Regions from separate parts of the Spirillospora sp. NPDC052269 genome, predicted to be linked through region 2. Evidence: riboswitches for the same ligand, from Rfam matches in the RefSeq annotation. Region 2 holds a riboswitch; the other holds the start of a gene.

Region 1 (15,425 bases), on a different contig from region 2:
GGAGCGCGCCGTGGCGGGCCGCGGCCCGCTGCCCGGCTCCGACCTGGAGGGCCTCGCGGTCGGCGTCGCCACCGCGCTCGCCGCGATCCACGGCGCGGGCATCGTGCACCGCGACCTCAAGCCCGCGAACGTGCTGCTGTCCGGCACCGGCCCGCGCGTGATCGACTTCGGGATCGCGCGGGCGCTGGACGCCGCCGACGGCCCGACCCGCACCGGCCAGTTCGTCGGGACGCCCAGCTACCTGCCGCCGGAGCTGCTGCGCGGCGAGCCGGTCACGCCCGCGTCCGACGTGTTCTCCTGGGGCTGCGTGGTCGCCTACGCCGGGACGGGCAGCGCGCCGTTCTCGGGCGGCACCGTCCCGGAGATCCTCTACCGCGTCGTGCACGAGCCGCCCGCGCTGGACGGCCTGGACGCGGACCTGCGCGACGTCGTCGCCGCCGCGCTCGACAAGGACCCGCGGAACCGTCCGACCGTCCAGGAACTGCTGGCCCGCCTGGTCGGCAGCGCCCAGCCGGATCCGGCGCGCATCGCCGAGACCGTCCAGGCGTCCTGGCACACCGCGTCCGACCCGTTCCCCGGCGGCCTCGGCGGGCCCGGCAGCGCCGGTGCTCCGGCCATGCCGGGCGGTCCGGGGCAGCCGGCGGCGGTCGCGCCCACCGCGTTGCTCGGGCCGGAGCCGACCCGCCGCGACGCCGTTCCGCCGTCCCCGTCGCCTTCCCGGAGCAACAGGCCGCTGGTCATCGGCGCCGCCGCGGTCGCCGTCCTGCTGGCCGCCGGGATCGGCGCGTGGACGCTGCTCTCCCCGGACGGCCCGCCGTCCAAGACCGCGAGCGTGTTCAGCGACGACTTCTCCAACGACCGGTCGGGCTGGGACGGCATGAGCGGATCGTACGGCTACGCCAAGGGCTTCTACTGGGTCAGCACCGACAACTCGACCCTGCGCTGGCGCGTCGCGCCCAAGAACGGCGACATGCCCGAACGCGCGCTGGTCACGACGATGCTGGGGTTCGACGCGGGCCCGGACGACGGGTCCGCCGGGGTGTTCTGCCGCCTGCACGACGACAACGACGACGCCAAGGACGCCTATTACGCGTTCCTGCTCCGCAAGGACGGCAAGGGCCTGGTCGTCCGCAAGGTCGGCGGCGAGCTCGGCACGAAGGAGCTCGCCACGGCCGGCTCGGTCTCCGGGTTCAAGACGAGCGGGAAGAACAAGGTCCAGGCCGCGTGCGAGCAGCAGGACCAGGGGAAGAAGGTCAGGCTGCGGCTGTGGGTGAACGGCTCTCAGGCCGCCGACACCACCGACGCCGACCGTCCGCTGGCCAACGGCGGGGCCGGGGTGCTGGTGGCGGCGGGCGGGAACGAGTCGGTGAAGGTCTTCGGCAACTTCGACGACTTCGACATCTCGGAGATCAAGGGCTGACGGCATCGCCCGGCAGGCCGTCCTCCTGGAGGCGGTCGCCCGGGAGGCGGTCGCCTGGGAGGTAGCCGCGCATCCAGCGGCCCAGCTCGCCGAACACCCTGTCGCGGACGGGCTTGGGCGACAGCACCAGGTCGTGCAGGCCGCCGTCGATCCGGACGAGCGTCACGACCGGCCCGAGCCGGGGCGCGTAGCGGGCCATGTGCTCGACGTCCAGGACGGCGTCCGCGCTGGTCAGGTCGGGGACGCCGGGCTTCGGCCGGACGCTGCGCTCCGACGCCATCACCAGCACCGGCACGTCGATCGCGAGGCCCTTGTGCAGCTTGAGCTGGCCGCGCCGGATCGCGTCCAGCCAGGCCGCCCGGACCGGGAAGCCGAGCAGCGGCTTCCAGCCGAGGTCGAAGTCCCATTCGCCGCCGTGGTCGCGGTGCAGGGTGCGCGGGTACAGGTCGGACACCCCGGCGGGCAGTTTGGCGGTCGGGAACCGTCCGCCGAGGAGCCGGGCCAGGCCCGCACCCGCCTTCCGCATCGGCCACGGCTCGGCGATGTCGAACCAGGGGCTGTTCAGGAACAGGCCGTCGACCAGCCCGCGTCCGCGCACCCGGTCGGCCCACAGCGCGGCGATCAGCCCGCCGGTGGAGTGCCCGTTCAGCAGCAGCGAGTCGTGACCGTCCACCTCCCGGACGATCCGGACCGCCTCGTCGATCTCCGGGAAGTACTCGCTGAGGCTGCGGATGAAGTTCGGCGTCTGGTGCGGACGCAGCGACCGTCCGTATTTGCGCAGGTCAAGCGCGTAGAAGTCGTAACCGTGCGCCACGTAGAAGTCGGCGAGGTGGCGCTGGAAGAAGTAGTCCACGAACCCGTGCAGGTAGAGGACGGCCCGCCGCGACGGCTCCTCGCCGCGCCGCCGCACCAGCGTCGCGACGACCTCGCCCTCGGCGTCCTCGCCGAGGGGCAGCTCGATGGCCTCGTAGCCCGGTCCCAGCACGTCCGCGGTCGCGTTCATGGGACCAGGGTACGACCGGCGATCACCGGCTCCCACATGATCCACTAATGTCCGGGACATGCCTCTTCCGCTGCGCGCCGGTGACCCCGGGCGGCTCGGCCCCTACCGGTTGACCGCGAGGCTGGGGCAGGGCGGGATGGGCACCGTCCTACTCGGCGAGGACGCGTCCGGACGGCACGTCGCGGTCAAGGTCGTCAACCCCGGGCTGGCCGAGGACGAGGTGTTCCGGACCCGGTTCCGGCGCGAGGTCACCGCCGCCCGCCGGGTCAGCCGGTTCTGCACCGCGCCCGTGCTGGACGCCGAACTGGAGCACGACCCGCTCTACGTGGTCACCGAGTTCGTGGACGGCCCGACGCTCGCGGCCGCCGTCCGGGACCGCGGCCCGCTGCGCGGCGGCGACCTGGAGGGCCTCGCGGTCGGCGTCGCCACCGCGCTCTCCGCGATCCACGCGGCCGGGATCGTGCACCGCGACCTGAAACCGTCCAACGTCCTGCTCTCCGCCACCGGCCCGCGCGTGATCGACTTCGGCATCGCGCGCCCTCTCACGGCCGCGGACGGCCCGACCGTCACCGGCCAGTTCCTCGGCACCCCCGCCTACATCGCCCCCGAGCTGATGCGCGACGGCCCGCTCACCCCGGCCGCCGACGTCTTCGCCTGGGGCTGCGTGGTGGCGTACGCCGCGACGGGCCGTCCCCCGTTCGCCGGGGCCAACATCCCCGAGACCCTGTACCGCGTCGTCCACGAGCCCCCGGTCCTGGACGGCCTGGACTCCACTCTCCATCCCCTGGTCGAGGCCGCCCTCGACAAGGACCCGGAACGCCGTCCGGCCGTCCCCGACCTCCTCGCCACCCTGATCAGCGCCCCGCCCACCTGGGAGGACCCCACCCCGACGGCCGCGCCCGCGCCCGAGACAGCCATCGCGCCCACGTCCAGAACAGCCACCGCGCCCGCGGCCAGAACGGTCGTCGCGCCGGAACCGCCGGTGGCGGCCTCACCGCCGGTGACGGCGGCCTCCGCGCCTTCGCCCGTCGCTGAGTCGCTCGCCAGGACGCGGAAGTCGCCGCCCGTGGCGTCCGCCGATCAGGAGGAGACGTCCGCCAGACAGGGCGAGGCGGGGGCCGGGCGGGGCAAGGCGGGGAGAGACCCGCGCCGGGGAAGGCGGTTCGCCGCGGGCGCTCTCGTGGCGGCGCTGTTGCTGGGTTTGGGGAGCGCGGCGGGCTGGCGGTTGCTGAGCGATTCGCCGGATCCGGAGATGTCGGTGCCGAAGCTCGGCGCGGCCCTCGTCCCCGACGGGTCACTGAACGACCCGGCCACCGGCTGGGACGTCGAGTGCGGCGTCTACGGCAACGGGCGCCTCAAGATCGAGGGCGACAAGGAGAGCGCTGTTTACTGCACCGCCCCAGGAGAGGTCTCCGCGTCCCATTTCGTGGCCCAGGCACGGGTGCGGCTGGACCGCGTGCCCAGCGGAACACTCTGGGGGGCGGGTCTCCTGCTCCTCGGCACGGACGACCGGGACTACGCCGTCATGCTGCGCTCGGACGGCTCGGCCCGGCTGGTCAAGGAGACCGCCAACGGCAATGTGAAAGTCCTGGACACCGTGCCCGCCGGGACCTACAAGCCGACGACGAACTACGTCCGCGTCCAGGCCGAGGTGCACGTCACTCCGGAGCGGACGAGCGTCCGCGCCTGGCTCGACGGCGAATACGCCCTCGACGCCGACGACGAGACCGCCCCGTTCGCCAAGGGCCGGACCAGCCTGTTCATCGAGTCGCTGGACGACGTCCCGGGCGACGACGACCCCGCCGAGGCCTGGTTCACCGATTTCACCCTGAACCGCACCCGCTGACCTCGGCGCATGGCTCTCCGCCGCAGCCGCTCAGCACTCTCGGACGCCCCTCGGACAGCTCCTAAACGTCCCCTCGGACGGACCCGGACGGGCCCGAACGGCCTCGCCCCGCCGCGTCGCAGGTCAAGGCATCCCAGCATCTGGAACTCGGTACACATCGCGGCACGCCGTCACCTAGAGTGATCGAGTCCATTTTGCCCATGCGACAGGATCATTTCAGGCATGTCCGAAAAGAGCCCAGACCGTCCGGGTGAGCTGCGCACCGGGCTGCGCCGCCGCCACATGACCATGCTCGCCATCGGCGGGGCGGTCGGCGCGGGCCTGTTCGTGGGCAGCGGCCAGGTGATCAAGACGGCCGGGCCGGCGGCGATCCTGTCCTACGCCGCGGCCGGGCTGCTGGTGCTGTTCGTGCTGCGCGCGCTCGGCGAGATGGTCGTGGCGCGTCCGGTCGCGGGCTCGCTCGCCGAGTACGCCCGGATGGCGCTCGGCCCCTGGGCGGGCTTCACCATCGGCTGGCTCTACTGGTACCTGTACGTGATCCTGGTCGGCGCGGAGGCCGTCGCGGGCGCGGCGATCCTGGCGTCCTGGGTCGACCTGCCGCAGTGGCTGCTCGCCGCCGCGCTGCTGATCCTGATGACCTGCGTGAACCTGGTCTCGGTGCGGTCGTTCGGCGAGTTCGAGTTCTGGTTCGCCTCGATCAAGGTCGCGGCGATCGTGGTCTTCCTCGTCCTGGGCGTCCTGTACGTCCTCGGGCTGTGGCCGGACTCCCCCGGCGGCCTGCACAACCTGACCGCGCACGGCGGCTTCGCGCCGAACGGCGTGACCTCGGTGTTCACCGGGATCGTCGCGGTCATGTTCGCGTTCGGCGGCACCGAGATCGTCACGATCGCCGCCGCCGAGTCCGCCGAGCCGGGACGCGCCGTCGCCCGCGCCACCGGCAACGTGCTGTGGCGCGTCGCCCTGTTCTACGTGCTCTCGATCTTCCTCGTGGTCTCGATCCTGCCGTGGAACAACGCCCAGGTGCTGACGAGCCCGTTCGTCAGCGCCCTGGACCGGCTGGACGTCCCCGCCGCCGGGACGATCATGCAGGCCGTCATCCTCACCGCCGTCCTGTCGGTGCTGAACTCGGCGATCTACGTCTCGTCCCGGATGCTCTACGTCCTCACCCGCGACGGCGACGCCCCGGCCGCCCTGACCAGGCTCAACACCCGCGGCGTCCCGGTCCGCGCGATCCTGCTCGGCACCGTCGCCGCGTGGGGCGCGGTCATCGCGTCCTACATCTCCCCCGACCAGGTCTTCAAGTTCCTGATGAACTCCATCGGCACGATCCTGGCCTTCGTCTACCTGGCGATCCTGCTCTCCGAGCTCCGCCTGCGCCGCCGCCTCGAACGCGAGGACCCGGCCAGCCTCACCTACCGCATGTGGTTCTACCCCTACCTCCCCCTGCTCTGCATCCTGGCCCTCGTCACCGTCCTGATCTCGATGGCCGTCATGCACGAGGTCCGCTCCCAGCTCATCGCCTCCCTCATCAGCCTCGCCGCCGTCGCCGCGATCTACCCCCTCCGCCGCCGCTACGGCTCCCGCCCCCCGGTCACCACCCCACCCCTCACCCGCTCCTCCTGACCCAACTTCGTCCACAGAGCGCATACAAACCCTCGACAGCGGGAACTTTCGTCGTAGAGTGCTGGCTGACTGCAGTCAGCACACGAACAGGTCGAGGGAAATCATGAGGTTGCTGCGCTTCCGGGTCGCCAACCACAAGTCGATCCGGGACGAGCAGACGCTGTCGTTCGTCGCCGTCCCGAAGCGCGGCGAGCCGAAGCCGCGCGCCACCGAGATCCCTCCCACGACCCGCGTGACGGGCATCTACGGCGCCAACGCCTCCGGCAAGTCCAACGTCCTGGACGCGCTCCGCTACATGGTCGGCTGCATCCGCATCTCGCAGACGCACTGGTCACCGACCGGCGGAATCCCCCTCAGACCGTTCAAACCGCTCACAGGAGAGCCCTCGCTCTACGAACTCGACTTCGTTGAGGGCGGCATCCGGTACACCTACGGTTTCGAGGTCGACGACAAGACCGTGCGCTCGGAGTGGCTGTTCTCCTTTCCCCATGGCAAAGCGCGGCGCCTCTTCGAGCGGACCGGCCCAGAGGACTACGAGTTCGGACGCGCGCTGACCGGCCCGACCAGCCAGATCAGCAGACTCACCCGTCCCAATGCCCTCTATCTGTCATCCGCTGCGAGTAACAGCCATCCGCTCCTGGGCACGCTCTACGAAGCCTTGACCAAGAGCATCCAGGTAGCCCGTCAGAGCGACCGAGAATCCCGCCTCCTGGTCACCAAGAAGTTCCTCAAGCTCGAGCAGACGCCCCAGCTTCTGGCCAAGCTCCTCAGGGTCGCCGACCTCGGCATCGAAAGCGTCCACATCGAAGAGACCGAAGTCTCCGCCAACCTCCAGCGGGCCATGGCCCGTTTCGGCGAGGAATTGGTCGACCTCAAACTCGGGTCTCCCCCAACCCATATCGATGAGATCTTCCTCGCTCATTCCAGCGCCCCGGAGGTCCACTTCAGCCTGGACGAGGAGAGCGACGGAACCGTGGAGTGGCTGACACTCATCAGCTATCTCCTCGCCACCATGAGGGAGCCGAGCGTCCTCATGGTGGACGAGGTGGACGCGAGCCTGCATCCCCACCTCACCTCGACCGTGATCCGCATGTTCAAGGATCCTGAGATCAACAGGCACGGGTCCCAGCTACTCTTCGCGTCCCACGACACCACACTCCTGGGCACCCTGCTGGACGACAAGATCCTCGATCGGGACGAGGTCTGGTTCACCGAGAAGAGCGAGAGCGGAGCGACGTCCCTCTACGCGCTCGCGGAATTCAAGCCACGCAAGGACGAGAACGTCGAACGCGGCTACCTCCAAGGCCGCTATGGTGCTGTCCCCTACCTGAGTTACGCGGAGATCCGCCGGATCTTCCAGGAACTTCACGCGGAGTCGGATGAGCCGAGGACGCACCCCCCAGTCCCTCACTCGCAGGACGAACACCAAACGGACGAAGAATCGACTGCTCATCGTCTGTGAGGGCGAGGTCACCGAGGTCGAGTACTTCGAGGGCATCACCCAGCTCTACCGCGCGCCGACGGTGAAGGTCGAATGCATCGGCAAGGGACGCGACCCGCTCAAGACCGTGAACCACGCCATCCGGCTGCGGAAGAACTCCGAGAAGGCCGCGCGCAACGAGCGCGACTCGTTCCTGAAGATCGATCACGTCTGGTGTGTGGTCGACGTGGACGACCACACCACGCTGAACGAGGCACTCCTCCTCGCGAGGCGAAACGGCGTGAACCTCATCGTCTCGAACCCATGCTTCGAGATCTGGCTGCTCTGGCACTACCAGGACTTCACGTCCCAGACGAACCGCTTCGACCTGCCCAAGAAACTCAACAGCCGCATCCCCGGATACAGCAAGAAGAAAGCCATCCCCGACGCCTTCCCGTTCAAGGACGCCTACGAGAAGGCTAAGAAACGTGCCCTGTGCTGCGATCCGGAACATGACGAGCCCTGTCGACAAGGCCAGAATCCCTCGTCCAACGTATGGCTCGCCGTGGAGGCCATCCGCGGAGAGGGCCGGAAGGCTTGAGGGAAGCGGAACGGCCCGTTTCCGAGTGGACGCGGGCCGTTCGTTCATGGGGCCGGGGTCTCAGGATCTGCGGCGGCGGAAGAAGGCGCCGATGGCCCGGAAGAGCAACACGATCGGCAGCAGGAACACGAAGAAGAACATGTGGTACGTGCCGCCGGAGAAGATGAAGAGCAGGTAGAAGGCGTAGCCGGACATGCCGAGGCCGACCACGGCGTAGAGAAGGCGGTCCCGGGGGGTCGAACCGAGGCCGGTCGCCGCCGCGACCAGCATGGCGATGCCGCTGATCGCCATCAGCAGCACGTACGAGGAGAACGCGGGCTCGGCACTGAAGTCGAGATTCACAGAGTCTTCCAAGGGGGGGGGATCGTTCCGAAAAGTGGAGCAACGGTATCGGAACGACCCGCTTTCCGCCTAGAGGAATTATTCGGTGTCTTCTGGAGGCCCTTCGAGGGTGCCTTCCAGGTCGAGGTAGGTCCGGCGGAGGCGGTCAAGGGTTTCGGGGGCGGACCAGAGGGCTGCGGTCCGCGGCTTCGAGGAGGCGTTCGGTGGCGCTGCGGAGGGCCAAGGGCTTGGACCTCCATGAAGGCGCGGTTCTCCGGGTCGAAGACGTATTCCTTGGCGAGAGTCCTGTACATCCAGTCGTCGACGGCGCCGGCGGCGGCGTCGTAGTCGAAGAGATAGCCGACGGTGGCGGCGAGTTCGAAGGCGCCCTTGTAGCCGTGGCGGCGCATGACGGCGATCCAGCGGGGCTTGACGACGCGGGCGCGGTGGGTCTCCTCAGCGAGGGTACGGATCCGCGCCCCGTCGGATGAAGGGCCGCAACGGCGCGGAGTCTCCTGGCTCCCAGATCGGCGCCCCGCCGCGGCCTTCCAGCGAAACCGCCGTGGCCGGCATGAGGGAGGACTCGCCGGTGACAGTTGCGGGGCAGCTCCGGACTCACGCCGGATTCCTCGCCCGCCGTCACCGCGCCAGTCCACGGCCCCCGCCTCGTCCTCACCCCCGCGATTCCGGTGGCCCCCGCGCCACACAAGGCGTACCCTTCCGAGTGTCGGCGAGTGGGGAAGCTCGACCGGCCGGAACGCCCGTCCCTCACCTAGCCGAGGGCGGGCGTTTCGCATGGTCGGGGCCCACATTCGAACCCCCGCCCGAGGTCAGTGCGGCCACACCAACCGCAGAACCTCCGGCCGCTTGAGCATCTCGACGACGTCCCGTCCCAGCACTTCCACAGCCCCGGGGCGTTCGGCGGCATCGACCATCGCATACAGAACGTCCGCGAACGGCTGCTCAGCGAGAGCCCGAAGGCAGACCGCCATCTCCTCCTGCTCATCCGCCGCGCATCGGGCCAGAGCATCTCGAAGAACGGCCCGGCGAACGTGGAAAGCGGCCAGTCGCCCACGGGGCAGCAACTCGCGGTTCAATCCGAAGACCTTGATGGTCTCCGCTCCGGTCACGCTGCGCGGCTCATAGCAGCCGGTGGTCAGCCTTAACCAGAGGTGGTCACGCGGGTCCTGCTGGCTCGGGTCGACCAGCAGGCAACAACCGGACGCGTCGCAGGGGTACTGCTCACGCTTCTCATTGCTGTTGCAGTGTGAGCAGGCGAGCAGATGGTTGAGCCAGTCGAATGCGCGCTGCGGGGCACGTGTGATCGGCTCGAAATGGTCGACGCTCGTGCCTCTGCTTTCCCCGCAGTACATGCACTGACCGAGCCCGGCGGCCATCAAGGTCAGCTGGCTGAGGAGGGACGTTCGAGTCGAACGCGCCCCGCGCCACTTCGTCCGGGCGACGACGCCATCGGACCTCTCAGCGGTCAGCTGATGTGTGCGTTGTTCCAGGTCCCGGACCAGGTCCGGCGGGAGGTCAGGCCGGACGAGTGGGATCACCGTTCATGGCCGAGCCGCGCGGACACCTCGTCCACTCTCGCCATCAGCGAACTCGTGAGGATCTCGCGCAGCGCGCGGAACTCCTCGACCTCGGCTTCGGTGGCCTGCCCGTCGAGCACTCTGGCCTCCAGGTCACCGAGCCTGCGGCGCAGCCGCTCGGCCTCGGCGGAGTAGGGGGTTTCAACGCCGAACAACTCTGACAGAACCGCGTCGTCTCCACTGCCGTAAACGACGCGGTGGTAAAGGTCTTCGTCCACCACCCGGGGCGGCTCCTGCTCGTCCGGCCCGGGAAGCCGGATGAGCCCGCCCGGATCGGCGCTCTGGCAGATGTAGGGGCTGTGCGTGGTGACGATGAACTGGATCTTCGGAAAGTGGGTCTTGAGCCAGCCGCCGATCTTCTTCTGCCAGCTCACATGCAGATGCGCGTCCACCTCGTCGATGAGGACGACACCGGGGTACGGCAGCGTCGGAACGCCGTCCCGCTCCTCGATCTCGAGCGTCCCGAACGAGGCGTGCATCCGCCGAACGATGTCCACGACGAGCGCCCCGACCGTCCGATACCCATCACTCATCCGCCGCAGCGGCGCCTCAGAACCGTCGCCTCTCCGGACCCAAAGCCCTTCGGAGTCGACTCGCGCGACGCGAAACCCATCTGGCAGCAGCCCGTCTCCGAGCAACCGAAGAACAACATCAACCAGTTCTGAGGCTCCCGGCTTGCCTTCAAGACTGCGCAGACGCTGTCCAACAAGCCAGCTGACACCTTCCACAAGAGTGGCGTCTTCATCGAAAAGCGTCTGCCACCCGCTCGTCCGAAGCGGACGTTCTTGCGCGATCACACTGATCTCTGCCGTCGAATGACGACGGAACGGGCCATATCCCAGAATGACCCATTCGTTCATCTGCGAATCCCAGGGCCCACCATCTGGAGTTACATCCACCGCGCCATCTGAATTACGGGGCAGTGAGGCAGCATCCCACGAGGGCACCACCTTCGCCGGACCCCCCTGACCTGCACCTGACCCGCGCTTGATGTACCTCCAGTCGATACCGAGTTCGCCCTGCCTCGGCCACTTCGACGCACACCGATCCGGCCCAGCAAACCCGGCCCTGATCTCGGCGGACTGCATCTCTGAAGAATTCGGAAGCCACATTTCCGGGACTGTCAGCTCGCTCATGCGGTAAGGACCACACAGAGCCACGATGGCTGCCTGGAGAAGGGTGGTCTTGCCCGAGCCGTTCCGTCCAGCGAGAACCGTCCACCCCGCGTACGAGCCATCGGGCCGCTTCGGCAGTTCGATGTCCACGGCGCGAGGGCCATCGAAGCCGCGTACGCCGGACACCTTCAGCCGGGTGACGTACATCTGGCCTCCGAGCCTCTGAGTGAGCTTCCTGCGTCGCCACTCTAGAAGGTGGCGTGCCACCAGGCGGGGATCAGAGGAGGGAGAAGCCGATGGCCTTGCCTATGCCGGGGCGGGAGAGGGTGGTGGTGGGGTAGGCGGCGCAGCGGCCTGACGTGAGGGTGTGGACCATCGAGAGGCCGCGGCCGTTCGTGCTCAGGCTGTCGATGAGGGCGTCCAGGTCGTCGTCATCGAGGACGGGCGGCGGGCGCAGAAGGTCGGGGACGCGGCCGAGGAACGGGTCGGCGTCCGCGATCTCGCACCAGACGGGACGGCGCGACGAGCCCGCGAACAGGACGCGCAGTTCGAGCGGCGGCTCGGCGTGCTGGACGCCGTTGGCGGCGAGTTCGGCGGCGACGAGTTCGAGGTCGTTGACGCCGTCCTCCGGGACACCGGCGCGGACGAGCAGGTCACGAACGATCTCCCGCGCCCGCCGCTCGGCCCGCGCCGGATGCAGCCGCCACACCCGAGCCGTCCAGGGCCCCACCCCGAACGTCGCGATCCCCGGCTCCACCACCAACCGCGCCGCCACCGTTCTCCACAGCATGGCCACCTCCCAAGTCGCGTCCTCGTGATCGGAGATCCGGAGAAAACGTCCAGACGATCACGTTGAGTACTAGCTTTGTCACTAAGAGCTTCTCCTCGTGGCGGATGAGGCGCAACAAGTTGCGTGATACGTAACGCCACCTCGGCAGCTCAGAGCACGCTTCACCGGTCGGCATCGCGCTCAGGAGGGGTCCTTGACCAGCAAAAAGGCAACCACGGCCCGTGGACGCACACTGGGCGCCGAGCTTCGAGAACTCCGGGACCGATCAGGGCTCAGTACGCGGGCGGCCGCAGCTCGCGTCGGCTGGACGGCGGCGATGTTGAACCGCACCGAGAACGGGCTCCGCGCCACCAATCCCGAGGAAGTCGCGTCGATCCTCGGGGCGTATGGCGTGACCGGCTCCGAGCGGGAGAGGCTCCTCGCCCTCGCCCGAGACGCGGAGCTGCCCGGCTGGTGGGAGGTCGGCGACAACATCTACCCGGCCCCACTCAAGGCCCTGATCGGCTTCGAGACGCAAGCGATCCGCATGACGGACGTGGAGACGACCCTCATCCCCGGCCTGCTGCAAACCGCGGAGTACGTGCGCGCCATCATGCAGGCGTGCGATGTCCCTTCCCTGGAAGCCGAGATGCGTGTGGCCACGCGCCTCGGGCGCCAAGCCATTCTCAGCCGTCCGGCGCCGCCCAAGCTCCTGGCGTTCGTCGATGAGGCGAGCCTGCGGCGTCCTGTGGGAGGACCACGCGTCATGGCCGAGCAGGTTCGTCACATCAGGCAGAGCGCCGCCAAGCCCAACATCACCGTGCGGATCATTCCGTTTCACGTCGGGGCTCACGCCGCACTGAGCGGGCCTTTCACCATCCTGGAGTTCGAACGCGCCAGGCCCCTCATCCATCAGGAGGGCAAGAACACTCTGAGTTTCGTGGATTCCAGCGCCGAGGTAGATGAATTCCGGGCGTGCGTGGATACGCTGAGGGCGACTTCCCTCACCCCCGATCGTTCGATCGAGTACCTGGACTCGATCATCGCGGACCACGGGAGACAGGAGCCAGCATGAGCCACGGCAGTCTCACCTGGAGAAAGTCCAGCCACAGCGGCGAGCAGTACAACTGCGTCGAGATGGCACGCCTGACCAGCACAACGATGGCCATCCGCGACTCCAAAGCCCCCAACGAGCCGGTCCTGACCCTTGACCGGGATGACTGGTCCTCGCTCCGCACAGCACTCGGTTTGGGCTCCACAGCATGAGCGCGCCGCAGCTGGAGTGGCGCAAGTCGTCCTCCAGCGATGAAGAGGTCAACTGCGTCGAGGTGGCGGGTATCAGCGCAGAGGCGCTCGCGGTCCGCGACTCCAAGCTCCCGGATGGCACGGTGCTCCTGCTCGACCGGCGGGGGTGGCGTGCTCTTCGCGCAGCGCTCAGCGAACACATGCCATGACTGGTCAGCCAGAGGCTTGGCGCAAGTCGTCTCACAGCGACGAGGAATTCAACTGCGTCGAGGTGACGCGCCTGACCAGCACGTCCATGGCCATTCGTGATTCCACGGCCCCCAACGAGCCGGTCCTGACGCTCAACCAGGATGATTGGTCCTCGCTCCGCACAATGCTCAGCCAGTGCTGCGACCGCGTTGGGGCGGCGGGGCGGGGGCTGCGAACTGGACCTTCGAAGCCGGGGAGCTCCTGGCAGACTTTCCGTATGTCCGAAGAGAAGGTCGACGCCCTCACACGGATGGTGATCGAGCACAGGGCCATGCCGTTCCCGCCCGGGTTTCGCGGCTTGGACGTCGAGGATCAGGACATGGTGATGCTCGACGCGGATGCCCACGGCTATGCCGACAGCGTCGTCAAAGGTCCGCTTGACGAAATGCGCCGCGTGGGTCTGACGCGGTTGATGGACGTGTTCGAGGTCGTCCTTCCGGCGATCGACGACGAGTATGCGGCCAGGTACTACACGCACGTGCGGGACATGGCTGCGCTGGCCGCCGAAATTGAGGCTGCCCGCGTGAGTGCGCTCGGCTCGGCAGGTCGGCGCTAGGGGCTGGGCAGGTCGGCTTTGGTGGGTTATCGGTGTGGCTCGGTGGCGAGTGCTCGTCGGAGGGCTTCGACGATCTGCTCGGTGGTGAATCGGTGAGCGGCGATGGTTTCTGCCTGGTCCAAGGCGGAGGCCATTGCGTCGTCTGGGGCTGTGCGCAGCATTGCCACGAGCCAGCCCTCCAGGTCGTCGACCGACTCCGGTAGCTCAAGTTGTTCCGGGGCAGGGAAGAAGACATCGCGCGGTGCGCTGGGCGGACGGGTCGCTTGGGCGGGGTCCAGCGGATCCGCCGGGTCGGGCCTGCCGTCTGCTGCAGACGCGTAGGGCGCGGGTTCCAAGCCGACCCGGAAGGGGTGCACGCACACCGGGTGGCCGGTAGCAGTGTCGACGCGGTAGCCGCGTTCGCGATCGAAGTTGTAGCGGGCACCGGGCTTGCCGACGACGTCGAACTCGCTCAAGGCGAGCTTCTGCGCTGGACAGATCACGCAGCAGTCGTCGGTCCACTCGGGGCGTCGGGTCCCAGCCACATCCCCAGGATGTCAGCCGTTCGGCGAGCGCGTCCGTGTCCGTGGTGGGTGGCGTGGTCCCGGGAGGGGCTGGACGAGCGTGGGCGTCGGGATCGCGTTGTCCTGCTGTTCAGGGCTGGGGCAGTGGGGGTCGGGCGGCTCGCAGGTGGCGGAACAGTTGGACGGTGATGATCGCAGCCAGGGCCAGGACGGGCAGGAGGAAGCTCAGCACCGCGATCACGAAGCCGGCCAGGGTGAGGAGGACGGCGACCAGCGCAAGGGCGAGTTCGTAGGCGATCGCGAAGTGCGGCAACCTGCGGGCGCGCGGGAGAGCGACGGCCAGGGCGGCGCCTGTCAGGGCGGTGAGCGTGAGGATGACGCCCACTTCGAGGCTGAGCTTGACCAGCGCCGCGAATTCCGGGGCGGATCCTTTGACGGCGGAGAACCCCAGGACCAGTGTGGGAACCCCCAGCAGCGCCAGGGTCGCGGCTTGGACTCCGAGCAGCGCGCGAGGTGCGGTCAGCGAGCCGGCCGTTCGGGAGAGCTGCGAAATCATGCGTCCAGGATGAACGTCGTCGCCGCTTCAGGGGGCGAAGTCGCTCAACCTGTCCTGTTCAGTTGAGACCCCAGGTGGGGAGAGGTGTCGGGGAGTTTCAGGCGGCGGGTGGCGGGCTCGGTTGCTGCGGGGAGGTGGCTTGCAGGTGGCGGACGAGTTGGACGATGGCGACCGGGACACGGGGCACGATCAGCGAGACGGGTGGACGGGAAGCCTGCGTGTTCATGCGTCCAGTCTCGGCGCCGCGGTCGCTCCGGTTCTTGGGGCGGAGTACTCATCCGGGCCGAGAGCCGTACTCAGGTGGGACGCCAGGTGGTGAGGGTGTCGGGGATTCGGGCTTCCCAGGCTTGGAACTCGGGGTAGGTGGTGACGCCCGCGTCCAGGACGGCCTGGTAGACGCGGATGCCCTGGACGGGAACGCCGGACGCGTAGGCGGCTTCCTTGATGGTGAGGATGTGGTCGCGGGTGGCCGGGGTCAGGGCCTGGAGCATGGGAGTGACCAGGTCGCGGGCGCACGGGCCCGGGTGGTCGGTGGGGAGCAGCCACATGTCGATCTTCCAGAGTCGGTCCGCACGTTCGTACTGGAGCTGGAAGTAGAGG
Region 2 (15,425 bases):
GGGATCTTCTCCCTCGCGGGGGCGGTCGCGCACAAGGACGCCGGACCGGCCGTCCTGATCTCGTTCCTGGTGGCGGGCATCGCGAGCGCCGCCGCCGCGCTCTCCTACGCCGAGTTCGCCGGGCTGATCCCGCGCGCCGGATCCGCCTACACCTACGGGTACGCGGTGCTCGGCGAGTTCACCGGCTGGGCCATCGGCTGGGACCTGCTGCTGGAGTACACCGCGATCGTCGCGGTCGTCGCGATCGGGATATCCGGCTACTTCAACGACCTGCTCGGGTTCATGCACGTCCATCTGCCGAACTGGATGATGGGCGCGCCGGGCACCGAACCGGACGGCGTGGCCGCGCACAGCTACAAGATCAACCTGTTCGCGGCGCTGCTCTGCCTGCTCATCGCCTACGTGCTGAACCTCGGCATGAAGAACGCGGCGCGGTTCGAGTCCGCGCTGGTCTACCTGAAGATCGGCATCGTGCTGCTGGTCATCGTGGTCGGCGTCTTCAAGATCCACACCGGCAACTACTCGCCGTTCTTCCCGCACGGCTGGGGCGGGGCGTTCACCGGCGCCGCGACCGTGTTCTTCGCCGTGTTCGGCTACGACGCGATGTCGACCGCGGCGGAGGAGTCCAAGGACGCGCAGAAGCACATGCCCAAGGCGATCCTGATCTCGCTGGCGGTCTCGATGGTGCTGTACGTCCTGGCCTGCCTGGTGCTGACCGGGATGGTCCCCTACACCGAGATCAACCCGACCGCCGCGTTCTCCTCGGCGTTCAAGAGCGTCGGGATGAACGGGCTCGGGGCCGTCATCGCGGCCGGCGCGATCATCGGCATCCTGACCGTGCTGTTCACCTTCATGATGGGCGCGGCGCGGGTCTGGTTCGCGATGAGCCGGGACGGCCTGCTCCCCGCCTGGTTCTCCAAGACCCACCCGACCCGGCACGTCCCGACCCGGATCACCTGGATCCTCGGCGTGGGGTCCGCGCTGATCGCCGGGTTCACCCCGATCGCGGACGCCGCCGAGCTCACCAACATCGGCATCCTGCTGGCGTTCATCGTGGTCTGCGCGGCGGTGATCGTGCTCCGCTACAGGCGGCCCGACCTGCCGCGGCAGTTCCGGACGCCGCTGATGCCGATCGTCCCGCTGGTCGGGATCGGCTTCTCGATCTGGCTGATCACCTTCCTGCAGTGGCAGACGTGGGTGCGGTTCGCGGTCTGGTTCGTCCTGGGATGCGTCGTGTACTTCGGCTACGGCCGGCGCCGCTCCCGCCTCAACACGGACTCCGAAGCGAAGTGACCGCCCCCGGGCCTCCCGGTCGTCAGTGCTCGATCGGGAGGTCCGGCAGGTTGTGGATGTGCTCCTTCTGGACGCGCAGGACGGCGTCGTCGTCCTTGAGGAACGTGATCACGCCGCCCTCCTCGATGATCTCGTCGGCGTCGACCGTCTCGGTGACCGGCTTCTCCGCCGGTCCGTACACCACCCGGTACTGAGTCATGATCCGGACCTACCTGGCGAAGGGTCAGGGAAAACTCCCCGATTCAGAAAGTGATCACCTGGCGGACGGCGTCCCCCGCGCTCAGGCGGTCGAAGCCCGCGTTCACCTCGTCCAGGGTCAGCCGGTGCGAGAGCAGCGCGTCCACCGGCAGGACGCCCGCCCGGTACATGCCGACGAAGCGCGGGACGTCCCGGCGCGGCACGGACGAGCCCAGGTAGCTGCCGCGCAGCGTGCGCTCCTCGGCGACCAGGCTCAGCGCGGGCAGCGTCAGCGGCGCGGACGGGTCGGGCAGCCCCACGGTCACGGTCGTCCCGCCCGCGCGGGTCGCCGCGTACGCCTGCGCAAGGACGGGCGCGACCCCGGTCGTGTCGATCACCTTCTCGGCCCCGCCGCCGGTCAGCTCCCGGACGGCCTCCACCGCGTCCGGCCCGCCCGCCACCGCGCCGGACGCGCCGAGCCGCAGCGCCAGGTCGCGCTTGTGCTCCACGACGTCCACGGCGATGATCTCCGCGGCCCCGGCGGCCCGGGCCGCGAGCAGCGCGGCGAGCCCGACCCCGCCCAGCCCGAACACCGCGACGGTGTCGCCCGGGACGATGTTCGCGCTGTACAGGGCGGCCCCGGCCCCGGTCAGGACCGCGCAGCCGAACAGCGCCGCGATCTCCATCGGCAGATCGGCATCGACCTTCACAGCCGACTTCGCCGACACGACCGTGTACTCCGAGAACGCGGAAACGCCCAGGTGGTGGTGGGGGCGTGCGCCGTCCTCGTAGGCGAACCGGCGTCCTCCGCCGAGCAGCGTTCCCGCGCCGTTCGCCGCCGCGCCCGGACCGCACAGCGCGGGCCGTCCGGACACGCACCGCTCGCACTCCCCGCACGCCGGGACGAACGCCAGCACCACACGGTCACCCGCCGCGAACCCGCTGCCCTCGCCCGCCTCGACGACCTCCCCGGCCGCCTCATGCCCGAGCGCCATCGGCAGCGGACGCCGCCGCGAGCCGTTGATCACCGAAAGGTCCGAATGGCACAGCCCGGCCGCGCCCACCCGGACCAGCAGCTCCCCCGGGCCCGGCGGGTCCAGCCGCAGCTCCGCCACCTCCAGCGGACGCGAGTCCGCGTACGGCGCGGGCCGTCCCGACTCCACCAGCACGGCCGCCCTGGTCGTCACGCTCACGCGATCACCAGCTTCTGCATCTCGGACCGGATGGGGTCGACGATCTCCCGCGGACGGCGGCTCTCCCGGCCGACGAACACGTGGACGAAATGCCCCTCGGCGACCAGCGTCCCGTCCGACCGGTACATCCCGATCTCCCAGCGGACGCTCGACCGGCCGAGCTTCCCGACCCGCAGCCCCATCCGGATCGTGTCGGGGAACGCCACCTCGGCCTTGTACACGCAGTGCGACTCCACGCACATCGCGATCGCCTCGCCGCCCAGGGGGTCGAAGCCGGCCGTCCGGATCATCCACTGGTTGATCACGGTGTCCATGAGCATGTAGTGGACGACGTTGTTGACGTGCCCGTACACGTCGTTGTCGTTCCACCGGGTGGGGACCGTCTCCCAGTACGGGTAGTCGCCCTCGGGGTTATCGCCGTTCGGGTTATCGCCGCTCATGCCCGCCGAGCCTAGTAAGCGATCGATTCCCCTCCCAGGTCAGGCGAGTGTGGCGCGGAACACCTCTCCCTCGCCGGTCAGCGCGACCGGCCCGCCCTGGAAGGGCACGAACAGCGCCTCGCCGCGCCGCAGCTCCTCGGCGCGGCCGTCCCGGGTCACGGTGACCTGACCGTCCAGGCACAGCAGCGCGGACGGCCCCGGCCGGTCCAGGACGATCTTCTCCGCGCCCGGCACGCACCGCGTCAGGCGGAACGCCGCCGCCGGGGACGGGAACACGCCCTCCCCGTTCGGCGCGGGCACGGCCTTCCGCGGAACCGGGTCGAACGCCCCGAAATCGGCGACGGCCAGCACCTCGGCGACGTCCACATGCTTGGGCGTCAGGCCACCGCGCAGGACGTTGTCCGAGCTCGCGAGGATCTCCACGGCCGTCCCGCGCAGGTAGGCGTGCAGCGTGCGCGGCGGCACGTTCAGCGCCTCCCCCGGCTCCAGCCGGACCAGGTTCATCAGCAGCGACGTCACGGGCCCGGTGTCGTCCGGATGCAGCTCAGCGAGCAGCTCCACGACCCGGTAGGGCTCGCCGTCGAGCCCGGCGCACGCCTTCCGGACGTCCTCGACCAGCGCGCCCTTCTGGGCGGACGGCCAGGTCAGCAGCATCTCCACGGCCCGCTTGGCGTCCCCGGCCGCGAGCGCCGCCACGACCTCGTCCAGCTCGCCGACGCCCAGCGCCCCGACCAGCCCGGCGGCCTCCCGCGACTCCCGGAGCCCGCACAGCGCGTCGAACGTCGTCAGCGCGCACACCATCTCGGGCTTGGCCGAATCGTCCCGGTAGTTCCGATCAGGGGCGTCGAAGGGGAGCCCCGCGGCGTTCTCCCGCGCGAACCCCTCCCGCGCCTGCCGCTCGTCCGGGTGCACCTGCAGGGACAGCGGATGCTCCACCGCCAGCACCTTCAGCAGGAACGGCAGCCGCTCCCCCGCGTCCGGCCCCAGTGCCGCGCGGACGTCCCCCGCGATGTACTCGGGCAGCGTCCGCCCGTCCCCCCGCAGCCGCGCCGGCGCGTCCGGATGCGCCCCGACCCACAGCTCGGCCTGCGGCTCGTCCCCGGGCACGCGTCCGAGCAGCTCGGCCAGCACCGTCCGCGAGCCCCAGGCGTAGCAGCGGACGGTGCAGTCGAGCCGCACGAGCGCGGCGGACGTCGTCACGGCAGTTTCCATCCCGTATGGGATACCGCACCGCGCCCTTCTCCGCACACTCGGGCCGCGCTCGCGTGTCCTCCGAGGCACCGAAGATGATCTATGGGGGCCTGCCGAGGGCGCGGCGGCCACCTGGTCGCGAGGAAATTGCTCGCCGAGGGCCGCGGGATGCATCTGGAGGGGCGGGTCGGGAACCGGGCCTTTTTGGCGGGCTGGGGGCGTGGTTGCATGCCTGGCATGACGGCGAGGCCGATCTTTGTCGCTCCTGGGGGCGGCGATGTGCCGGTGGACGATGTGCGGCCCGTGCTGGTCGTGGCGGGGACGGCCCGGCGCGTGGTGGGGCGGGTGCTGGACATGGTGGTCGTGTGGGCGACGGTCGCCGTCTTGGGGCTGGTGGTCTCGCCGGGGCTGGACAAGGACGAGACGCTGGCCACCGCGTTGATGATCACCATGATGGCGGGGTCCGTGGCCGTCGTCCTGCTGCTGCGGGTGACCGCGCTGGCCCTGTCCGGCTGCACGCTGGGGCAGCGCCTCGCGGGGACGCGGGTGGTGGACGCGGGGACCGTGGTGGTGCGGGCCGGGCGGGCGCTCGGGCGCCCGCCCGGGTGAGGTCAGAAGGACTCGTCGAAGGCGACGGAGCCCTCCACGCCGATCTGGTAGGCGGAGACCCGGCGTTCGAAGAAGTTCGACAGCTCCTGGACGTCCTGGAGCTCCATGAAGGCGAACGGGTTGGCGGTGCCGTAGCGGGCGGGGAGGCCCAGGCGGGTGAGGCGCTGGTCGGCGACGTACTCCAGGTAGCGGCGCATGTCGTCGGCGCTCATGCCGGGCATGCCGTCGCCGCAGAGGTCGCGGGCGAAGGCGAGCTCGGCCTCCACGGCCTCCTCGATCATGCGGGTGACCGAGGCGGTGAGGTCGGCGTCGAACAGGTCCGGCTCCTCGGCGCGGACGGTGTCGACGACCGAGAAGGCGAACTCCATGTGCATGGACTCGTCGCGGAAGACCCAGTTCGTCCCGGACGCGAGGCCGTTCAGGAGGCCGCGGGAGCGCAGCCAGTAGACGTAGGCGAACGCGCCGTAGAAGAACAGGCCCTCGATGCAGGCCGCGAAGCAGATGAGGTTCAGCAGGAAGGCGCGGCGCTCGTCGCGGGTGGTGAGCTCGTCCAGCTTGCCGATCGAGTCGATCCAGCGGAAGCAGAACTCGGCCTTGGCCCGGATGGACGGGATGTGCTCGATCGCGGCGAACGCCTTGACGCGCTCGTCGTGGTCGGGCAGGTAGGTGTCCAGGAGGGTCAGGTAGAACTGGACGTGGACGGCCTCCTCGAACAGCTGCCGGGACAGGTAGAGGCGTGCCTCCGGCGCGTTCACGTGCTTGTAGAGGTTGAGCACGAGGTTGTTGGCGACGATCGAGTCGCCCGTCGCGAAGAACGCGACCAGGCGGTTGACCAGGTGCAGCTCCTCGGGCGTCAGGCGGGCCAGGTCGGCGAGGTCGGACGCGAGGTCCACCTCCTCGACCGTCCAGGTGTTGCGGATGGCGGCGCGGTAGCGCTCGTAGAAGTCGGGGTAGCGCATGGGCCGCAGGGTGAGGTCCATGCCGGGGTCGAGCAGCATCTCGGTGATCTCCACGTCTTACTGGCAGGCTTCGCAGGTCTCGGGGTTCTCGAGGGAGCAGATGACGGCCTCGGTCGCCGAGACGGTCGTCTGCGCGATGCGCGTCGCGGGACGGCTGCGCAGGTAGTAGGTGGTCTTGACGCCGCTGCGCCAGGCGTAGGCGTACATCGAGGAGAGCTTCCCGATGGTCGGGGTCTCCATGAACAGGTTCAGCGACTGCGACTGGTCGACGAACGGGGTGCGGGCGGCGGCGAGGTCGATGAGCGCCTTCTGCGGGAGCTCCCAGGCCGTCCGGTAGAGGACGCGGACGTCGTCCGGCAGGTCGGCGAGGCCCTGGACGGAGCCGTTCGCGCGCTTGATCGCCTCGCGGACCTCGGGCAGCCAGAGGCCCTCGGCCTTCAGGTCGCGGACGAGGTACTGGTTGATCTGCAGGAACTCGCCGGACAGGGTCTCGCGCTTGAACAGGTTGGACACCTGCGGCTCGATGCACTCGTAGCAGCCCGCGATGGACGCGATCGTGGCGGTCGGGGCGATCGCGACGAGCAGCGAGTTGCGCAGGCCGGTGCGGGCGACGCGGGCGCGCAGGGCTTCCCAGGCGTCCGGACGGGTGATCGCGGCGTCCGGGAAGTGGTCCAGGTGGAGCTGGCCGCGCGCGGTCCGGGTCTGGTCGTAGGCCGGGTGCGGGCCGTGCGCCTCGGCGAGGTCGGCGGACGCGTCGTATGCGGCGAGCGAGATCTCCTCGGCGATCCGGGTCGACAGCGTCTTCGCCTCGTCCGAGTCGAAGGGGAGGCGGAGCTTGAAGAACACGTCCGCGAGGCCCATGACGCCGAGGCCCATCGGACGCCACTTCTTGTTGGCCTTCTCGGCCTCCCCGGTCGGGTAGAAGCCGCGGTCGATCGTCCGGTCCAGGAAGCGGACGGCGGTGCGGACGGTCGCGCGCAGGCGCTCCCAGTCGATCCCGCCGCCGGGCAGGACGTGCGCGCCGAGGTTGATCGAGCCGAGGTTGCAGACCGCGGTCTCGCCGTCGCTGGTCACCTCGAGGATCTCGGTGCACAGGTTCGACAGGTGGACGACGTTGCCCTTCTCCGCCGTCTGGTTGCAGGCCTTGTTGGAGATGTCCTTGAAGGTCATCCAGCCGTTGCCGGTCTCGGCGAGGGTGCGCATCATGCGGCCGTAGAGGCGGCGCGCGGAGATCGTCCGGACGGCCTTGCCCTCGGATTCGGCGGCGCGGTAGGCGCGGTCGAAGTCGTCGCCGTAGAGGTCGGTCAGCTCGGGGGTGACCTTGGGGTCGAACAGCGACCAGTCCTCGTCGCGCTCGACGCGGCGCATGAACTCGTCCGGGATCCAGTTGGCGAGGTTCAGGTTGTGGGTGCGGCGGGCGTCCTCGCCGGTGTTGTCGCGCAGCTCGAGGAACTCCTCGACGTCGGCGTGCCACGGCTCCAGGTACACGCAGGCCGCGCCCTTGCGGCGTCCGCCCTGGTTGACGGCCGCGACGGACGAGTCGAGCGTCCGCAGCCACGGGACGATCCCGTTCGACAGGCCGTTGGTGCCCTGGATGAGCGAGCCGCGCGACCGGACCCGCGTCCACGAGATCCCGATGCCGCCCGCGTACTTGCTGAGCCGCGCGACCTGCGCGTACCGCTCGTAGATCGACTCCAGCTCGTCGCGCGGCGCGTCCAGCAGGAAGCAGGACGACAGCTGCGACCGGCGGGCGGCGCTGTTGAACAGGGTCGGCGAGGACGGCAGGTACGACAGCGTCGACAGCAGCCCGTACAGCTCCCGGACGTCCTCGACCGTCTCCGACAGCCCGACCGCGACCCGCATCAGGAAGAACTGCGGACGTTCCAGGACGCGCCGGGTCCGCGGGTGCCGCCACAGGTAGCGGTCGTAGACGGTGCGCAGGCCGAAGTACTCGAACCGGTCGTCGGCGGACTCGTCGACCAGCGCGTTCAACGCCTCGGCGTTGGCGGCGGCGAACGCGGCGGGCACGTCGGCCATCAGGCCCTCGCGGTGCGCGGCGGCGGCCGACTCGGCGAACGTGCGGACGCCCTGGGACGCGGCCTCGTCGGCGATGTGCGCGTTCAGCAGCCGCGCGGCGACCCTGGAGTACGCGGGCTCGACCGCGACCAGCGCGGCGGCCTCGCCGATCGCCTGTTCCCGCAGGCCGGCGGCGTCCGCGGTCGCGTCGGCGCCGCGGACCGCGGCCAGGACCCGTCCGGGTTCGGCGTCGGCGAGTCCCTCGCAGGCCCGTCCGACCTCGGCCTCGAGCACTCCCCGTGCGGTCTCCACCGGCGCGTCCAGCTGCTGCGTCATGTGCCCTCTTCCCCTCGCATCACCCTCGCGGGGACGGCCGGGGCGAGCGCGCGTCACCTGCTCCCGGCCGCCGGGCCCCGGCGCCCGGCCGGGTCCGCGGGCGGCGCCCCGTGTTCCGGGCAGGCTCGCGCGCTCGTCCTCGGCCTCCCGCGAGGCTCTCGGACGATCCGTCGTGCGGGCAGGTCTTCGGACTCGCGGGCACGGCCGACACTTCTCGCGTCGCGTCGCCTGACCTACTGGCCGTCGCTTCCCGGTCCGCGCGAGGCGGATCCAGTGCTCATGACGGCGGTCGTTCCCGCTCACCGCTGCGGGGCAGTCCCGGATTTCCACCGGGTTCCCTCTTGCGACGCCCGCACCACCGCTCGACGCGTGGCGGCGCGGAGCGGCGGTGCGGGCGAACCAGCACGGGGCTTGACCCTACATCTTGAGGCGGCTCACTTTGCAACCCCAACATGTTGGGCGTGTCCGGGGACGCCTTCCGGGGGGTCGGCTGGGCGGCGCGGCGCGGGGATGGCACCATGGGGGCGTCATGACCGCCGTCCCGTCCCGCCGGTCCGCGGCCTCGTCCGAGCCGTCCGCGGCCCTGTCCCGTCCGCTCGCGGCCCTACCTGGCCGGACGGACCTGCGCCTCGCGCGCGCCCTGGTGTTCTCCACCGTGTGCGTCGTGCTGGCGACGCTCGGCCATGCCCTGGCGGCCTCCACCGCCGTCCCGATATGGGCGGCGCTGGCCGGGTTCGCCGGGGTGCTCACGGTCACCTACGCGCTGACCGGGCACGAGCGGTCGCTGCCGACGATCGCGGGCGGGCTCGTCGGCGGGCAGTTCGCCCTGCACGCGCTCTACACGAGCGCGTGCGGGTCCTGCGTGCCCGTCGCGCACCCGGTGGGCGGGGTCTCGTCGATGCACGACGGCCACCACATGGCGGTGGTCGTCCCGCCGCACGGGCCGGGCATGGCGATGACGTTCGCGCACGTCGTGGCGGGTCTGGTGTCGGGGTGGTGGCTGTGGCGCGGTGAACGCGCCGCGTGGACGCTGGCCCGCCGGATCGCCTCGTTCGCGGACCGTCCCGTCCGGGTGCTGCTGGCGCTTTTTGCCGCCGCGTCCGAGGTCGTCGCGCCTCCGGTGCGGGTGCCGGTCGTTCCGTCCGCCGCGCCCGCCGCCGCGCTGCGGCGCACGTTGCGGCATCAGGTCGTGCGGCGCGGGCCGCCGCTTCTCCGTTCACGCAGTTTCACGACCGCCTGATCCGCCTGATCCGCCTGGTCGGACGGGCCGGTCGTCGCCGTGCGCCGGGGTCCCCGCGCGCGGTTTCCGATCGCCACCGGACGTGGTCTCAACCGTCCGGATCCCCCTGCTTGAACGGAGTCGCTTCATGTCTTCCAAGGTTCGCGCCCTCGCGGCGGGCGCCGCGGCCGCCGCCGTCCTCGGACTCACGGCCGTCCCGGCGTCGGCGCACACGGCGCTGAAGAAGTCGGATCCGGCGGCGGGCGCCACGATCGCGTCCCCGGCGAAGATCACCCTCACGTACTCGGAGCCGGTCGGCCACCCGAAGATCATCCTCACGGACGCGTCCGGCGGACGGCACGAGGCGGGCAACGCGCGCGCCGCCGAGAACGTCGTCACCGAGGACGTCAAGGGGCCGCTGCCCGACGGCGTCTACACGGTCGGCTGGCGGGCCGTGTCCGAGGACGGCCATCCGGTCACGGGCGAGTTCAAGTTCACCGTGACCGGCTCGTCCACGGCATCGCCGTCGGCCCCGGCGTCCGCGTCCGCGAATCCCGTGCAGCCGTCCGCGACGACCTCGGCGAAGCCTTCGTCGGGTGGCGGCAACGCGGGTTGGCTGTGGATCGGGCTCGGCGTCGTCGTCCTCGCGGCGATCGGCGGCGGTGTCGCCTGGATGCGTCGCGCGCGCACGAGCTGACCTGGTGTGGATTGCCCCGGGAGGCCCGTTCACGGCCTCCCGGGGCTTCGGTCCGGGAGGCCGAGTGTGCGCGGGAAAAGGTGGCCGAATGCGACCGCCACGGATGATTACTTGATTACATGACCGCGGTCGCCCTGTTAGCTTGAAGGGCATGATCATCGAGTACATCCGCTACCGGATCAACGGCGCGGACGCCGACGGGTTCGAGGCCGCCTACGCGCGGGCGGCCCTGTCGCTCGCCGCGGCCCCGCAGTGCGCCGACTACGAACTGAGCCGCTGTGTGGACGAACCCGAGTGCTACGTCCTGCGCATCACCTGGACGTCCGCCGACGCGCACCTCAAGGAGTTCCGCTCCGGGGAGCACTTCGCCGCGTTCTTCGCCGAGATCAAGCCGTACGTGCAGCAGATCGAGGAGATGCGGCACTACGAGCGGACGGCCGTGCACGGCGTCGGCGGCAGCGTCCCGACCATGTACGACTGGGCGGGCGGCGAGGAGGCGTTCCAGCGGCTCACCAAGGTCTTCTACGGGCACGTCCTCAAGGACGACCTGATCGGCCCGCTGTTCGCACACATGGACAAGGACCACCCCAAGTACGTGGCGATGTGGCTCGCCGAGGTGTTCGGCGGTCCCGAGCGCTACAGCGGCGAGCGCGGCGGCTACCACCACATGGTCCGGCAGCACCTCGGCAAGGTGATCACCGAGGCGCAGCGCCGCCGCTGGGTCGGCCTGCTCATGGACGCCGCCGACGAGGTCGGCCTCCCGGACGACCCCGAGTTCCGGGCCGCGTTCGTCAGCTACATCGAGTGGGGCACGCGGATCGCGCACTCCAACTCCCAGATGGACGCCTCGCCGCCCCTCGAAGCGCCGATGCCGCACTGGGGCTGGGGCGTCGCCCCGCCCTACATCCCGTCCTGAGCCCCGTGCGGACCGGTCCGCACGACAGTCCCGTGCGGACGTGTCCGCACGACGCGTCCGCATGGCCTCTGACCAGCTACACCATGCCCTCCAGGCGGGTCAGCGCGAGGTCGAGTTCGCGGCGGACGCCGACCGGAACGATCGCCGCCCGCCGAGGGACGCGGACGCCGCCCGTGACGGCCACGCGGGTGCCGCCGCCGGGTTCGGGCGCGGCGGCCATCCCGATGATCAGGAAGCGGCTCTGGAGCCAGCACCAGCCGGGTCGGAGCGTCCCCTCGAGGCGGGCGCGCATCCCGAACCGGCTGCGGGCGAGCGCGACGACGCGGCCGTGCTCGGCCCGCAGGACGCGGACGTCCCGCATGTCCGGCTGGAACCGGCCGAAACCGTCCTCGAGGTCGCCCATCACGTCCCACACCTCGTCCAGCGGGCGCGGCAGGACGCGTTCGCTCACGCGCGCGCCCGGGATGGACGCCGCCATCACACGCAGCCGCCGGACGTCGTCCAGCTCGGCCGTCGGCCAACCCTCGCCGTCGTTCATGCGGTCATCCCCATCCCTTCGGTCGTCCCGGCTCATGCGGCCATCCCGACTCATGCGGACCACGCCTTCCGGAAGCTCTCCCGGGCTCGGTGCAGCCGGGACTTGACGGTGCCCGCGGGGATGTCCAGCAGGCGGGAGGCGGACCGCTCGTCCAGGCCCTCCAGGTCGCGCAGCACGAGCACGGCGCGGTGTTCGGGCGACAGCCGGGTGAGGACGTCGCGCACGTCGGCGGACAGTTCCGGATCGTCCGGGGCGGGCAGGTCGGCGAGTTCGGCGGGCCGCGCGCGGGCGTCCCGGCGGGCCGTCCGGACGGCCTCCCGGACGGCGATGGCGCGCGTCCAGCCGTAGAGGGCCGCCGGGTCGCGCAGCGTGCGCAGCGACCTGAACACCGCGACCAGCGCCTCCTGCGCCGCGTCCGGTCCGCTGTCGAGCGCGATCGGGCCGCAGATGCGCGCGACGTAGGGGGCGAGGTGGGCGAGCAGGTCCTGCATGGCGAGGGTGTCGCCCGCGAGCGCCGCCCTGGCCAGCGAGACCCCCGGGTCGTGCGGATCCACGCCGGGTGCGGGCGGCGGCGGTGAAGGTGCGGGCGGGGTCATCGCAGGAACACTTCCATCAGGCCGGTCACCTGGGCCCATCCGCCACCCCGCGAAGCCGTCCGAGGTGGTGGTGCACTCCGACGAGCCACACGGCCGCCGCCGTCCCGAAGGCCAGGCAGACCGGCGTGTAGAGCAGCAGGTTGAGCCGGTGGAAGACCGGTCCGGAGCCGTCCGGGGCGCCGAAGATCCACACGACGCCGACCAGCCCGCGCACGAGGAGCCCGGTCGTGACGCCGAACGTCACCAGCGCGCTCGCCTGACGCACCCGTCGGCGGGACGGTCCGCGCGCGAACGTCAGCACACCCGCCGCCGCGCCGAACAGCAGGACGACCAGGGGCAGCAGGACGCGCGGGGTGAAGGGCACCTCACTGCCCAGGACGGCCAGCGACAGCGTCCGGTCGTCGGCCGCGGGCCAGGTCAGGCCGGTCGTCCAGTACAGGTGGAACAGGCCGTCCACGGCCAGCAGCGTGGCGACGGCGCGTCCCGTCGCCCGCCGCCGAGGGTCACCGCTCATGATTCGCGCCTCTCCGAGAAGGTGGTGTCACGTGGAAGAGGAAGGGGCCCGGGAGAACGTTCCGGTGACCTGGATCACGGTGTGGTTGAACCGTCAATGAGGCGTCGTTTTTCGGCCAGCGCACGCCCCTGGCGCGCCGCAGACTCAAACCCATGAGCAACGAGATCGAGAACAAGGTCGCACTGGTCACGGGTGGCAGCCGGGGCATCGGCGCGGCGGTCGCCGTGCGCCTCGCGGAGGCCGGGGCCGACGTGGCGTTCACCTACAAGAGCAACGACGAGGCGGCCGAGAAGGTCGTCGAGAAGATCAAGCAGGCCGGCCGCAGGGCCCTGGCGATCAAGGCCGACGGCGCGGACGCGGCGGCCGTCGTCGCGGCCGTCGACGAGACCGCCGGGACGTTCGGGCGGTTCGACATCCTGGTCAACAACGCCGCCGCGTTCATCGTCGCGCCCGTCGACCAGCTCGGCGCGGACGAGCTGGAGCAGACGATCGCGCTGAACATCCGGGCGCCGTTCGTGGCCGCGCAGGCCGCCGCCCGGCACATGGCGGAGGGCGGCCGGATCGTCAGCATCGGCAGCAACATCGTCGAGCACACGCCGTTCCCCGGCTTCTCGCTCTACGCGATGAGCAAGTCGGCCCTGATCGGCATGGCGAAGGGCCTCGCGCGCGACCTCGGCCCGCGCGGGATCACCGTCAACGTCGTCCACCCCGGCCCGACCGACACCGAGCTGAACCCGGCCGACGGCGAGATGGCCCCGACCTTCGCGGGCCTCACGGCGCTGAACCGCTACGCCCGGCCGGACGAGGTCGCCGCGGTGGTCACGCACCTGGCCGGTCCGGGCGGCGCGTACGTCACGGGCACCTCCATCAGCGTGGACGGCGGCTTCTCCGTCTGATCCGCGACCGGGGAGAATGGGGTCCTGAACCGGAAGGGGCGCCCATCGTGAAGTACCTCGCGCTGATCTACGGCAACCAGGAGAAGTGGAACTCGATCCCACCCGAGGCGCTCGCCGAAGTGATCGCCAGGCAGGACGCGTTCAACTCCAAGTACCAGGCGACCGGCGAGCTGATCGGGGCGTACGGGCTCGGGGACGAGACGAGCGCCCGGCTCGTCCGGCGGGAGAACGGCGTGCCCGTCGTGACGGACGGCCCGTACCTGGAGACCAAGGAGTACATCGGCAGCCTCTACCTCCTGGACGTCGAGAGCGCCGAGCGGGCCCAGGAGATCATCGCCGAGATGCCCATGGCGGACCGGGATCAGATCGAGCTCTGGCCCGTCACCCACGAGGCCCCCGGGAACCGGTGAGCGAACAGGACGTCGAGGACCTGCTGCGCGAGTGCGCGCCGCGGGTCCTCGGCGCGCTCGTGCGCAGGCACGGCATGTTCGACGCGTGTGAGGACGCCGTCCAGGAGGCGCTGCTCTCGGCCGCGCTGAAGTGGCCGGAGAAGGGCGTCCCGGACAATCCCGGCGGATGGCTGCTGACCGTCGCGTCCCGCCGCCTGGTGGACGAGATCCGCAGCGACGAGGCGCGCCGCCGCCGCGAGGGCGCGCGGGCCGCCGCCGAACCGGAGGCGGCCGGGCCGGCCCCCGACCTGGACCGCGACGACTCGCTGCTCCTGCTGTTCATGTGCTGCCACCCGTCGCTGTCGCAGCCGAGCCGCGTCGCGCTGACGCTGCGCGCGGTCGGCGGCCTGACGACGGCGCAGATCGCCGCCGCGTTCCTGGTGCCCGAGGCGACGATGGCGCAGCGGATCAGCCGGGCGAAGCAGTCGCTGAAGGCGTCCGGGATGCCGCCGGACACCGAGCGCGCGGCGCGGCTGGCCGAGGTCCGGCACGTCCTGTACCTGATCTTCAGTGAGGGGTACACGTCGTCCGGCGGGCCGGAGCTCACCGCGCCCGGGCTGTCGGCCGAGGCGATCCGGCTGGCCCGGATGCTGCACGGGCTCGTCCCGGACGACGCGGAGACGGCCGGTCTGCTCGCGCTGATGCTGCTCACGGACGCCCGCCGTCGCGCGCGCACGAGCCCGTCCGGTGAACTCGTCCCGCTGGACGAACAGGACCGCACGCTCTGGGACCAGGCCCTCATCGCCGAGGGCGTCGACCTCGTCAGCCGCACCCTCCCGCGCGGCGAGGTCGGGCCGTACCAGCTCCAAGCCGCGATCGCCGCCGTCCACGACGAGGCCGCGTCCCCGGACGCGACCGACTGGCCGCAGATCCTCGCCCTCTACGACCTGCTCGAACTCGCCGATCCGGACAACCCGATGGTGTCCCTGAACCGGGCCGTCGCGGTCGCGAAGATCCTGGGCCCGGACGAGGCGCTGCCCCTCCTTTCCGCCCTCGAGCGGGACAAGCGCCTGAAGGACCACCACCGGCTACTCGCCGCCCGCGCCCACCTGCTCGAACTCCAGGGCCGGACGTCCGAGGCCGCCGAGACCTACCGCGCCGCCGCGCGCCGCACGTCCAGCGACCCCGAACGCCGCCACCTCACCCGCCGCGCCGACCGCCTCACCGCGTAGCGCCCCACCGCGGAGCGCGCCCCTCACCGCCGAGCACCCCTCACCCGCAGCGGCCTCACCCCGAAGCGGCCTCAGCGGGTCGCGGCCTCGCCTTGTCGGGCGCCCCTTGTCGAGGCGAGGGCGAGGAGGGCGGCCGACGCGGTCAGGACGGCGGCCGTCCAGAGCAGCGGGGTGAGGCCCGGACCGTCGGTGACCTGGCCTCCGACCAGCGCGC

Evidence for each region. Region 2 has a riboswitch for cobalamin ahead of AB0L06_RS09650 (ribonucleoside-diphosphate reductase subunit alpha). Riboswitches for the same ligand answer to the same signal wherever they lie in the genome.
Region 1: linked by a shared signal. The riboswitch ahead of AB0L06_RS28400 (cobaltochelatase subunit CobN) and the one ahead of AB0L06_RS09650 (ribonucleoside-diphosphate reductase subunit alpha) in region 2 are both predicted to bind cobalamin.

What each region holds. Positions count from the first base shown of each region.
Region 1 covers NZ_JBFAUU010000014.1:40,573-55,997, reverse strand. The annotation lists gene AB0L06_RS28435 (serine/threonine-protein kinase) at 1-1,420, shown strand, start outside; gene AB0L06_RS28430 (alpha/beta hydrolase) at 1,410-2,423, opposite strand; gene AB0L06_RS28425 (serine/threonine-protein kinase) at 2,482-4,269, shown strand; gene AB0L06_RS28420 (amino acid permease) at 4,492-5,892, shown strand; gene AB0L06_RS28415 (AAA family ATPase) at 5,996-7,354, shown strand; gene AB0L06_RS28410 (RloB family protein) at 7,272-7,913, shown strand; gene AB0L06_RS28405 (hypothetical protein) at 7,974-8,267, opposite strand; partial or broken gene AB0L06_RS28400 (cobaltochelatase subunit CobN) at 8,334-8,719, opposite strand; cobalamin riboswitch at 8,743-8,865, opposite strand; gene AB0L06_RS28395 (HNH endonuclease) at 9,065-9,631, opposite strand; gene AB0L06_RS28390 (AAA family ATPase) at 9,790-11,154, opposite strand; gene AB0L06_RS28385 (ATP-binding protein) at 11,225-11,737, opposite strand; gene AB0L06_RS28380 (helix-turn-helix domain-containing protein) at 11,931-12,791, shown strand; gene AB0L06_RS28375 (DUF397 domain-containing protein) at 12,788-12,982, shown strand; gene AB0L06_RS28370 (DUF397 domain-containing protein) at 12,979-13,170, shown strand; partial or broken gene AB0L06_RS28365 (DUF397 domain-containing protein) at 13,167-13,316, shown strand; gene AB0L06_RS28360 (hypothetical protein) at 13,428-13,766, shown strand; gene AB0L06_RS28355 (hypothetical protein) at 13,793-14,221, opposite strand; gene AB0L06_RS28350 (hypothetical protein) at 14,400-14,825, opposite strand; gene AB0L06_RS28345 (hypothetical protein) at 14,923-15,051, opposite strand; gene AB0L06_RS28340 (hypothetical protein) at 15,122-15,425, opposite strand, start outside.
Region 2 covers NZ_JBFAUU010000004.1:140,082-155,506, forward strand. The annotation lists gene AB0L06_RS09615 (amino acid permease) at 1-1,293, shown strand, start outside; gene AB0L06_RS09620 (hypothetical protein) at 1,316-1,492, opposite strand; gene AB0L06_RS09625 (zinc-binding dehydrogenase) at 1,536-2,663, opposite strand; gene AB0L06_RS09630 (acyl-CoA thioesterase) at 2,660-3,103, opposite strand; gene manA (mannose-6-phosphate isomerase, class I) at 3,143-4,315, opposite strand; gene AB0L06_RS09640 (RDD family protein) at 4,580-4,903, shown strand; gene AB0L06_RS09645 (ribonucleotide-diphosphate reductase subunit beta) at 4,906-5,916, opposite strand; gene AB0L06_RS09650 (ribonucleoside-diphosphate reductase subunit alpha) at 5,920-8,214, opposite strand; cobalamin riboswitch at 8,375-8,583, opposite strand; gene AB0L06_RS09655 (hypothetical protein) at 8,744-9,454, shown strand; gene AB0L06_RS09660 (copper resistance CopC family protein) at 9,582-10,130, shown strand; gene AB0L06_RS09665 (group II truncated hemoglobin) at 10,282-11,046, shown strand; gene AB0L06_RS09670 (hypothetical protein) at 11,123-11,584, opposite strand; gene AB0L06_RS09675 (RNA polymerase sigma factor) at 11,635-12,180, opposite strand; gene AB0L06_RS09680 (DUF3995 domain-containing protein) at 12,206-12,694, opposite strand; gene AB0L06_RS09685 (SDR family oxidoreductase) at 12,847-13,590, shown strand; gene AB0L06_RS09690 (YciI family protein) at 13,638-14,000, shown strand; gene AB0L06_RS09695 (RNA polymerase sigma factor) at 13,997-15,211, shown strand; gene AB0L06_RS09700 (MFS transporter) at 15,283-15,425, opposite strand, start outside.